3 regions of the Planococcus shenhongbingii genome follow, and region 2 is predicted to be linked to each of the others. Evidence: predicted binding sites of a transcription regulator. Region 2 holds the regulator's gene; each other region holds the start of a gene.
What was found. Region 2 encodes CtsR, which represses protease genes until heat stress. Its sites were predicted from a motif close to ATGGTCAATAAAGGTCAAACA; they were not measured.

Region 1 (3,280 bases), 1.3 Mb from region 2:
TAAAGTTTCACATTGTTTGCCGACTTTCTTGAACATTGTTACGATATATATATAAAGGAAGTGAAGTAAATGATAGCAGAACGCGAAGTATGGAATGAAATCCCATTGCTCCATGTATATCCGGAGGGAAGAAAAGATGAAAGTCTGCCAACTGCAGTGTTTTTCCATGGACATATGAGTGCAAAAGAACATAATCTTCATTATGCCTATCAAATGGCCGAAAAAGGGATGCGTGTGCTTCTGCCTGACGCTCTCTTGCATGGCGAACGGGAAGAAGGACTTGATGAAGTCCAAATGAGTTTAAGATTTTGGGAAATTGTCTTGACTTCAATTGAAGAATTGGCATACATACACGAAAAGATTCACGAAAAGCAATTGGCGAAAGGTGAAATCGGTGTTGGCGGGACTTCAATGGGGGGAATCACGACACTTGGCGCTTTGACTGTTTATCCTTGGATTAAGGCGGCGGCGGTTATGATGGGAGCAGCGAATTATGTTCAGTTGGCAAAAGCCCAAATGGCTCAATTTGAATCAAAAGGATTTAAATTGCCAATTACGGATGAAGAGCGGAAACAGATGCTGTCCACGCTGGAGCAATTTGATGCAACGAAAAACAAAGGAATTCTCAACAAGCGCCCAATCTTCTTTTGGCATGGCGAACAAGATACGACAGTGCCATTCAGCCCGACATACAGTTTCTTTAAAGCGCTAAAAGAAGATTACGAAGAAGTGCCGGAGCATCTTCATTTTATGAACGAACGAGAGGCAGGGCACGCCGTAAGCCGGCCGGGAATGCTTGCGGCCACCGAATGGCTCGCTCGGCATATCGCACATTAAGCAGAGGAATTTCATTTCCGCTGAAAGTTTGTTAAGATGGAAAGAGCAGATAAGGGAGGGATTCTTATGGATCAAGATATGAGAGACAGTATTATGGGGGCTTTAGAGCAAGTTATTGACCCTGAATTAGGGGTTGATATTGTAAACTTGGGCCTTGTCTATGATGTTGATATGTCGGAAGAAGGCTTTACAGTTGTAACAATGACTTTAACTTCAATGGGATGCCCAATGGGACCTCAAATTGTGGATATGGTTAAACACGCTTTATACGAATTGCCGGAAGTAAGCGAAGTCGATGTGAAAATCGTTTGGCAGCCAGTATGGGGTAAAGACAAAATGTCCCGTTATGCGAAAATGGCACTCGGAGTACGCTAATGAATAAAACCCAAGGAATTAACAAATTCCTTGGGTTTTTTTTATTGCTTATTGTTTGCCATTTCGGACGGAATTTCATATAATTTAATTGGTCAATAAAGGTCAAACTCTTAAAGGAGTGAAAAAAATGGTTCAATTTGCAAATCAAGAACAAAAATCGCCATTAGAGCAATATGGCCGAAATATGGTGGAGCAAGCCAAGAGCGGAAAAATGGATCCTGTGATCGGCAGGGACCAGGAAATCCGTAATGTTATCCGTATTTTATCACGCAAAACAAAAAACAATCCGGTTTTAATCGGTGAACCTGGTGTCGGTAAAACAGCCATTGTAGAGGGGCTTGCACAGCGGATTGTCCGCAATGACGTGCCAGAAGGTTTGAAGAACCGGACCATTTACGAACTCGATATGAGTGCATTGATTGCGGGTGCCAAGTACCGGGGAGAATTTGAAGAGCGCTTAAAAAGCGTTTTAAAACAAGTTAAAGACAGTGAAGGACAAATTATTCTATTCATAGATGAAATTCATACAATCGTTGGTGCAGGAAGAACTGAAGGAGCCATGGATGCCGGCAATATGCTGAAACCGATGCTGGCACGAGGGGAACTATACTGTATTGGTGCAACTACACTGGATGAATATCGGATGAACATTGAAAAAGACCCGGCGCTTGAGCGCCGTTTCCAGCAGGTAATGGTCCGCGAACCTTCTGTTGAAGATACAGTTTCCATTTTGAGAGGATTAAAAGAGCGTTTTGAATTGCATCACGGAGTCCGCATCCATGACCGGGCTATTGTAGCGGCGGCGGCTATGTCGGACCGTTATATCACTGAACGCTTTTTGCCGGACAAAGCGATCGATTTGATCGACGAGGCATGTGCTATGATCCGGACGGAAATCGATTCAATGCCGCAGGAACTTGATGAAGTAACCCGGCGCTTGATGCAGTTGGAAATCGAAGAACAAGCGTTAATGAAAGAAAAAGACACCGCGAGCCAAACCCGGTTGGAGACGCTGCGCAAAGAAATTGCCGAGCTGAAAGAATCCTCTTCCGGCATGCAGCAGCAATGGAAAGCGGAAAAAGAATCGCTGAAAAAAATTCAGGAAAAACGAGAGAAATTGGATCTATATCGCAGACAGTTGGAAGATGCGGAAAACAAATACGATTTGAATGCCGCTGCAGTGCTGCGCCACGGCAAAATTCCGGAACTCGAAAAAGAACTTGCTGCTCTGGAAACAGAACTGAAAAAAGACGGGGCAGCACGGCTTTTGCGTGAAGAAGTGACAGACGACGAAATTGCCGGAATCGTTGCGAGATGGACAGGAATCCCAGTAACGAAACTGGTTGAAGGCGAGCGTGAGAAATTATTGCGGCTCGGTGACACATTAAGAGAACGCGTAATCGGCCAGGACCGGGCAGTTGAACTGGTGACAGAAGCCGTCTGGCGAGCCCGGGCAGGCATCAAAGATGAGCATAAGCCGATTGGCTCCTTTATCTTTCTGGGACCGACCGGGGTTGGTAAAACGGAACTGGCAAAATCACTGGCCGCTAATCTTTTTGATTCGGAAGACCATTTTATCCGCATTGATATGTCGGAGTATATGGAAAAGCATAGCGTTTCCCGCCTCGTCGGTGCACCTCCAGGCTATATTGGCTACGAAGAAGGCGGCCAGTTGACGGAAGCTGTCAGACGCAATCCTTATTCAGTTGTGCTGCTTGATGAAATTGAAAAAGCACATCCGGATGTCGCGAATATTCTGCTGCAGATCCTGGACGATGGACGAATCACAGACAGCCAAGGCCGGCTCGTGAATTTCTCCAATACCGTCGTCATCATGACTTCGAATATCGGTTCTGCTTATATTGGGGTTGAAAATACCGAACATGATATTGAGGACATTGTAATGGCGGAACTGCGCAAGCACTTTAAACCGGAATTGCTGAACCGGATTGATGACATCGTCATCTTCCATTCACTTAACAATAGCCATTTCTATGGAATTGCTAAGAAAATGCTCGCCGAACTGGCGAACCGTATGAAACAGCAGCAGCTTGTGCTGGAGGTGGAT
Region 2 (3,280 bases):
TATTGCTGAAGAAAGGCCGGCTGCATAAAAATCATCAATTCATTCAGAATCGACATATCCATATGGGCAATCATTTTTAAATCAATACCTAACCGAACATCCGATAAACAAGTTGCCGCTTCTTCTGTAGTTAACAATCGGGAGTGAGTCAGCGTACCAAGTGAACGGTAAATACGGTCCTCTAAAACGATAGGAGAATTATTTAAAATCGCTTCTCGTGCCAGGCGCTCTTGTTGAATGATCTGTTCCGTCATATTCTGTAAATCTTGTAAAATATCATATTCTGACTTTCCAAGAGTCATTTGATTAGAAATTTGATACACATTGCCAAGTGCTTCACTACCTTCTCCGTAAATACCTCTTACAACCATTCCTAAACGTGAGATCGCTGGAATGATACGAGCAATTTGATGTGACATCGTAAGTGCAGGCAAATGAAGCATGACTGAGGCTCTCATTCCTGTCCCTGTATTAGTAGGGCAACTAGTTAAATAACCAAACTTTTCGTGGAAAGCATATGAAAGATTTTTTTCAAGCAATGAATCCAATTGGTTGGCTACTTGATAAGCTTCTTGTAGATGAAAACCTGATTGCAGACTTTGGATCCGCAGATGATCTTCTTCATTAACCATAACACTGAGCTCTTCGTTCTCTGACAATAGCACTGATCCCGAATGAGTGCCTTTCGCTAAATAAGGGCTGATCAAATGCTTCTCAACCAATACCTCTCTTTGCAGCTTAGGGGTTTCCTGTATATTAATATGGGTGAACGAATGATTCAACTCATGACCCTTATCAAGCAATGCAGAGGAAACTTCTTTATCTACTTTTAGTGCTTCATCTTCCGAAAACGAATAAGGAAATTGAAAATCACTCAAATTGCGAGCAAGCCGGATACGCGTACTCATAGCAATATCGACATTTTCGCCATCATTCGCCATCCAACTACTGGCTCTAGGTTGAAGAAAACGTTCAATTGCCATCAGAAGCACCCCCTTCAAGCTGCAGATTTAATTCTTTTATTTCATCTCGAAATTTTGCAGCTTCTTCAAAATTCTCATCCTCTATAGAAACTTGCATTTGTTTACGTAATTCTTCTATTTCTTTTCTTATTTTCAGAGTGCTTCCATAAGATGCAGGTATTTTTCCTGCATGTTCGAAATTCCCATTATGCAGTCTCTTAAAAATATTTTCTAACTGTGAATCAAAAGCGTCATAGCAAGTTGCACATCCGAATTTACCTAATTCCAAAAACTTAGTAAATGTAAATCCGCAAGAAGGGCAAACGGCCACTTCTTTTTTAACTGGACTCATTGATGTTTGTTGCTTAGGGAACCAATTAGATAACAATTGATGAATGGCTAAAGGATCTTGCTCGAAAACGAAATTTAAATTGTGGTTTTCAGCGGCACAGACGTGACATAAATGACGTTCCGTCATTTGTCCTTGCACTTTTTGTTTTACTATTACCGATGCAGGACGTTCTCCGCATTGATCGCAAATCATTTTATCACCCCTTATGTGTTCGACTGATACTTTAAAGTAAAGAGCATAGCAATAAGAATTCTTGCTCTTACTTCATCGCGTACCGGTAATGGCAAAAGTAAAGTTGAGCGGTCGATTGCGCTAAAAATTAATTTCGCTTCTCGTTTAGAAATAATTTCTTCATCTAAAAGCCGAAAAATAATATCTTCAGCCATACTTTGAGTAGCTCCATTTTCTAAACGGCCAATTACTTCTGAAATCACATCAGACTTCTTATGAAGCCTAATACGCTTGATGCGAATATAGCCGCCCCCACCTCTTTTGCTTTCTACCAAATAGCCTCGATCTACAGTAAACCTTGTGTTAATTACGTAATTTATTTGAGAAGGCACACATTGAAATTTTTCTGCCACTTCGTTTCGCTTAATTTCAATATGGTCTCTCTCGCTTAATTCGATAACCTCTTTTAAATAACCTTCAATCACATCTGAAATATTCCGCATCGCCTTCACCTCTTCGATACATAATACGTCAAAAGCTGACTTTGACTATATTTGACTTAATTATACACCATGCTTTTTAAGGATTTCAAATAGTACGATTTGGAAAAGGCGTTCTATAAAAAAAGCCTCGAGAAAGAACTCCCGAGACATTCATACATATTACTCTTGTTCCATTATTCTTTTTAAAAAGTCTTTTGCATGACTCGAGATTGATTTAGTTTCCTCTTCCCGGTATTTAGTCATCCATTTTGTTCCTTCCCGCCATACCTCTACAACATCACCTTCTGTTACATCATGCGTAAAGTCAGATACCGGAAAAGTGTACTGATCACGATCTTCATTGAGAGGTATTAATAAAGCGGTTCTTTTATCAATGGTTTCTACTTTATACAATCCAGGTTTCATACTTAATCACCTCTTTATAGCTTTTCCCTTAAACAAGAACGTTCAATCCTTTAAAGAAAATTTTTCGAAAATGATTACTTCGGCTTATATAGATATTTTTCTCTCTAGAACTTATTTAACGAAAACACAAAAAAGCCGTTGCCGGATAAACCGGCAACGGCTTCTTCTTACAGGGCCCAGCAATGTCCTACTCTCGCAGGGGGAAACCCCCAACTACCATTGGCGCAAAAGAGCTTAACTGCCGTGTTCGGGATGGGAACGGGTGTGGCCTCTTTGCCATCATCACTGGACTGTTTGGTTTTTAAAAGACAAGGTTTATTATACCAATCCCCGATGGGATTGCAAGCTTTTTTTGAAAAAAACTTGTGCCTTGCGCCTTCAAAACCGGATATGCGACAGTTGAAACAAACAGTTTGGTTAAGTCCTCGATCGATTAGTATTCGTCAGCTGCACGCGTCGCCGCGCTTCCACCCCGAACCTATCTACCTCATCGTCTTTGAGGGATCTTACTTGCTTGCGCAATGGGAAATCTCATCTTGAGGGGGGCTTCGTGCTTAGATGCTTTCAGCACTTATCCCGGCCACACATAGCTACCCAGCGATGCCCCTGGCGGAACAACTGGTACACCAGCGGTGTGTCCATCCCGGTCCTCTCGTACTAAGGACAGCTCCTCTCAAATTTCCTGCGCCCGCGACGGATAGGGACCGAACTGTCTCACGACGTTCTGAACCCAGCTCGCGTACCGCTTTAATGGGCGAACAGCCCAACCCTTGGGACCGACTACAGCCCCAGGATGCGATGAGCCGACATCGAGGTGCCAAACCTCCCCGTCGATGTGGACTCTTGGGGGAGATAAGCCTGTTATCCCCGGGGTAGCTTTTATCCGT
Region 3 (3,280 bases), 1.1 Mb from region 2:
GCATGGTTGATAAACAAGTGGAAGTACAATTGAAATCAGGATTACAAGCAAGGCAAGCGGCTTTGTTCGTTCAAGAAGCAAACCGTTATAATTCGGATGTTTACTTAGAAAAAGACGACAAAAAAGTAAACGCCAAAAGCATTATGGGCATCATGAGCCTGGCAATCAGCAAAGGAACGACCGTCAAAATTTCTGCAGATGGCAGAGATGAAGAAACGGCAGTCGAAGCATTGGCTGCCCTTATTGAAAAAGATGCATAAAAAGAGTCCACAGCAATCAGCTGTAGACTCTTTCTAGCTTGTGGAGAAAGATAAAACTTGCATTGGTGATCATTTCTTAACCGATATTCCGCCAACCAGCTACGCTTGCCGCGGGCGAGCGCCAAGCCGCTTCGTCGCTTACGCTCCTGCAAGGTTCGGCTGTCTCGCTTTCCCGCAGGCGTCTCCGCTGGTTGGCTTCATATCTGGAGAGCGGGAAGCAATAAAAGAGAACTTACTCAAACCAATCATACTTTTAGAGCGTTTATAAAAATCGTAATAGCGAGCTGAATGCAGCGAAGGAAGCGGCTGAAGCCATGTCCGCGAAAAGCGTCTCGCCTGGAGCGCAATGATAGAAGAACATTCGAGTTTCTCAACAGCCTGAAAAAAGTCACAGCAACCAACTGTGGACTCTTTCTATTCGCAAAATCGTTAACAGAAAAAGAGGATTCGGAATAACTCATCCCGAATCCTCTTTGTTCATTTTATTTTTTTTCGTCCAGCAATTTGTTGCGAGTGATGATTTGATCGACTAAACCATATTCTACTGCACGTTCAGCAGTCATGAAGTTATCACGGTCTGTATCTTTTGAAATCACTTCTAACGGCTGGCCAGTACGGTCTGACAAGATTTGATTCAATTTTTCACGTAGGTGCAAAATGCGTTTCGCTGCAATCTCAATTTCTGTCGCTTGTCCTTGAGCTCCACCAAGTGGTTGGTGAATCATGACTTCAGCGTTTGGAAGTGCATAGCGTTTTCCTTTTGTCCCAGCTGCAAGCAGGAAAGCACCCATAGATGCTGCCATGCCGATGCAGACAGTTTGAACATCCGGACGGATAAACTGCATAACATCATAAATCGCCATACCGGCTGTAATGCTTCCGCCTGGGCTGTTGATGTAAATGGAGATATCTTTATCTGGATCTTCAGCTTCAAGGAATAAGAGCTGTGCTACAATTGAGTTGGCAACATTATCGTCGATTCCGCTACCGAGCATGATGACACGGTCTTTTAACAAGCGCGAGTAAATATCATAAGCGCGTTCGCCTCTGCTAGTCTGTTCAATTACTGTAGGAATTAAATTCATAAGATATTTCCTCCTCATAATAAATAGTAGTCAATTCATGCTGAAAGTTCTTCCAGCTGTACTATTATCATACACATTATGGTCAATGAAGGTCAAATCTAACGAATTAAAAAAATAGGCTTGAAAAGTTGTTTTGTTATGGTTATAATAGAAAAGTCGTTAATAACGAAAAGCCCTCGTAGTGTAATGGATCACACGTAAGATTCCGGTTCTTAAGATGGGAGTTCGATTCTCTCCGAGGGCATATAGATTTAGGAAGCCCGTTTTGCCTCTTTATTGGCAAAGCGGGCTTTTTTTGTGTGGTTAAAAGTAATTATCAAAATAAACTTTTCGTTTTATTAATATAGAGGAATAAAATTCCAATAATTTTATTTAATTGCTTTATACTTTAGAAGAAGAAATAAATTCAAAACTACTGAAGAGGTGAAGCATTGAAAAAAATTTTTGTTCCGTTTATTATCCTAATCGCTTTTATTTTTATTTCCGCAGCTATGTTGATTCCAAGCTATAACAGTTTTGTGCAGCTTGAAGAAGATGTTGACGAATCGTATGCACAGATTGAAAATCAATTGCAGCGCAGACTCGACTTGATCCCTAATCTTGTTGAAACGGTTAAAGGGTTTGCTGATCAGGAACAGGATATTATTGACAATGTAACGCAGGCACGTTCGAATTTGGCCCGTGCTGAAGGCGTCAATGAGCAAGCCGAAGCAGATGCCGAATTGAATGGTGCGTTAAGCCGTTTACTGGTGGTTGTGGAAAATTATCCAGAAATTCGTTCCAGTGAGAATTTTCAGCAGCTGGCTGATGAATTGGCCGGTACGGAAAATCGAATTGCGGTGGCCAGACGGGATTTCAATGAAACCGTTTCGGAATTTAACCGAAAAGCAAAAAGTTTTCCTAGCAATATGATTGCCGGCGTTTTCGGTTTTAGTGAAAAAGCATATTTTGAAGCGGCTCCAGGTGCTTCAGAAGTTCCTAAAGTGGAATTCGGAAGCGACAAGGAATGATGAAGAAAGTAATTTTCTTGTTAGGAACGTTCAGCTTTTTGGTTTCGGCTCCTGTCGGGGCTGTGGAATTTCCTGAATTGACGGAGGATATATACATTCAGGATATAGCTGATGTCTTAACGCCAGCAGAAGAAGAGGAACTGCGTCGATTGGGAACAGAGCTTGAAGATGCAACCACTGCCCAGCTCGCGGTGATGGCCGTTCCTTCATTAGAAGGCAAACCGATTGCCGATTATGCATTGGAAGCTCTCCGGCATTATGGAATAGGAAAGAAAGAGGAGAACAACGGAGCGCTTATGGTCATTTCTACGGGCGACCGGGAAATTTACATTTCCACCGGCTATGGACTTGAAGCGGTTCTTCCGGATGGTGAAGTGGGACGGATTCTTGACAGCTATGCTATACCGTATTTGAAGCAGGATGAATATGGAAAAGGAATTATGAACACTTATAAAGCGCTTTACAAAGAAGTAGCGGCTGCCTATGATTGGAACAATACGTCTTTAGCGGCGCAGCCGGCGGTTCAGCAATCAAGTGTTCCCGATGAGAAGGACGATTGGTTGATCCCTCGGGGTATCATTGTTGCCGGTATTGTCATATGGATTGTCATTTCCTTGTTCGGCGATGGGGCTGGGAGAGGGAATAGCAAAAATTCAGGAAGAAGAAGTTCATCAAGTTCACGCCGGAGCAGCAGCGGAAGCTCCCGCAGCAGTGGCGGTGGTTCTCGAAGTGGCCGTGGCGGTTCTGGAGGCGGCGGCGGAGCAGGCCGCAAATTCTGATGAAAGAGGGAAGAAATGATTACATTCTACACACGCCAAAATTGCCCTTTATGTGATGAAGCAAAAATGATGCTTGAGCTTGTCCGGGAAGATTTTCCTTTCGAATATGAGGAAGTCGATATCGAGAGCGACGATGCCATACATGA

Region 1: the regulator CtsR is predicted to act here: its motif matches at 1,301-1,321, upstream of QWY16_RS13865 (ATP-dependent Clp protease ATP-binding subunit).
Region 3: the regulator CtsR is predicted to act here: its motif matches at 1,424-1,444, upstream of clpP (ATP-dependent Clp endopeptidase proteolytic subunit ClpP).

Annotation. Positions count from the first base shown of each region.
Region 1 is NZ_CP129235.1:2,804,608-2,807,887, reverse strand. It holds gene QWY16_RS13875 (prolyl oligopeptidase family serine peptidase) at 70-837, shown strand; gene QWY16_RS13870 (metal-sulfur cluster assembly factor) at 904-1,212, shown strand; gene QWY16_RS13865 (ATP-dependent Clp protease ATP-binding subunit) at 1,340-3,280, shown strand, end outside.
Region 2 is NZ_CP129235.1:96,385-99,664, reverse strand. It holds gene mcsB (protein-arginine kinase McsB) at 1-983, opposite strand, end outside; gene QWY16_RS00480 (UvrB/UvrC motif-containing protein) at 973-1,506, opposite strand; gene QWY16_RS00475 (CtsR family transcriptional regulator) at 1,518-1,988, opposite strand; gene QWY16_RS00470 (hypothetical protein) at 2,148-2,393, opposite strand; rRNA gene rrf (5S ribosomal RNA) at 2,568-2,683, opposite strand; rRNA gene QWY16_RS00460 (23S ribosomal RNA) at 2,807-3,280, opposite strand, start outside.
Region 3 is NZ_CP129235.1:1,233,884-1,237,163, forward strand. It holds gene QWY16_RS06095 (HPr family phosphocarrier protein) at 3-260, shown strand; gene clpP (ATP-dependent Clp endopeptidase proteolytic subunit ClpP) at 743-1,345, opposite strand; tRNA gene QWY16_RS06105 (tRNA-Arg) at 1,518-1,589, shown strand; gene QWY16_RS06110 (LemA family protein) at 1,777-2,355, shown strand; gene QWY16_RS06115 (TPM domain-containing protein) at 2,352-3,134, shown strand; gene QWY16_RS06120 (glutaredoxin family protein) at 3,150-3,280, shown strand, end outside.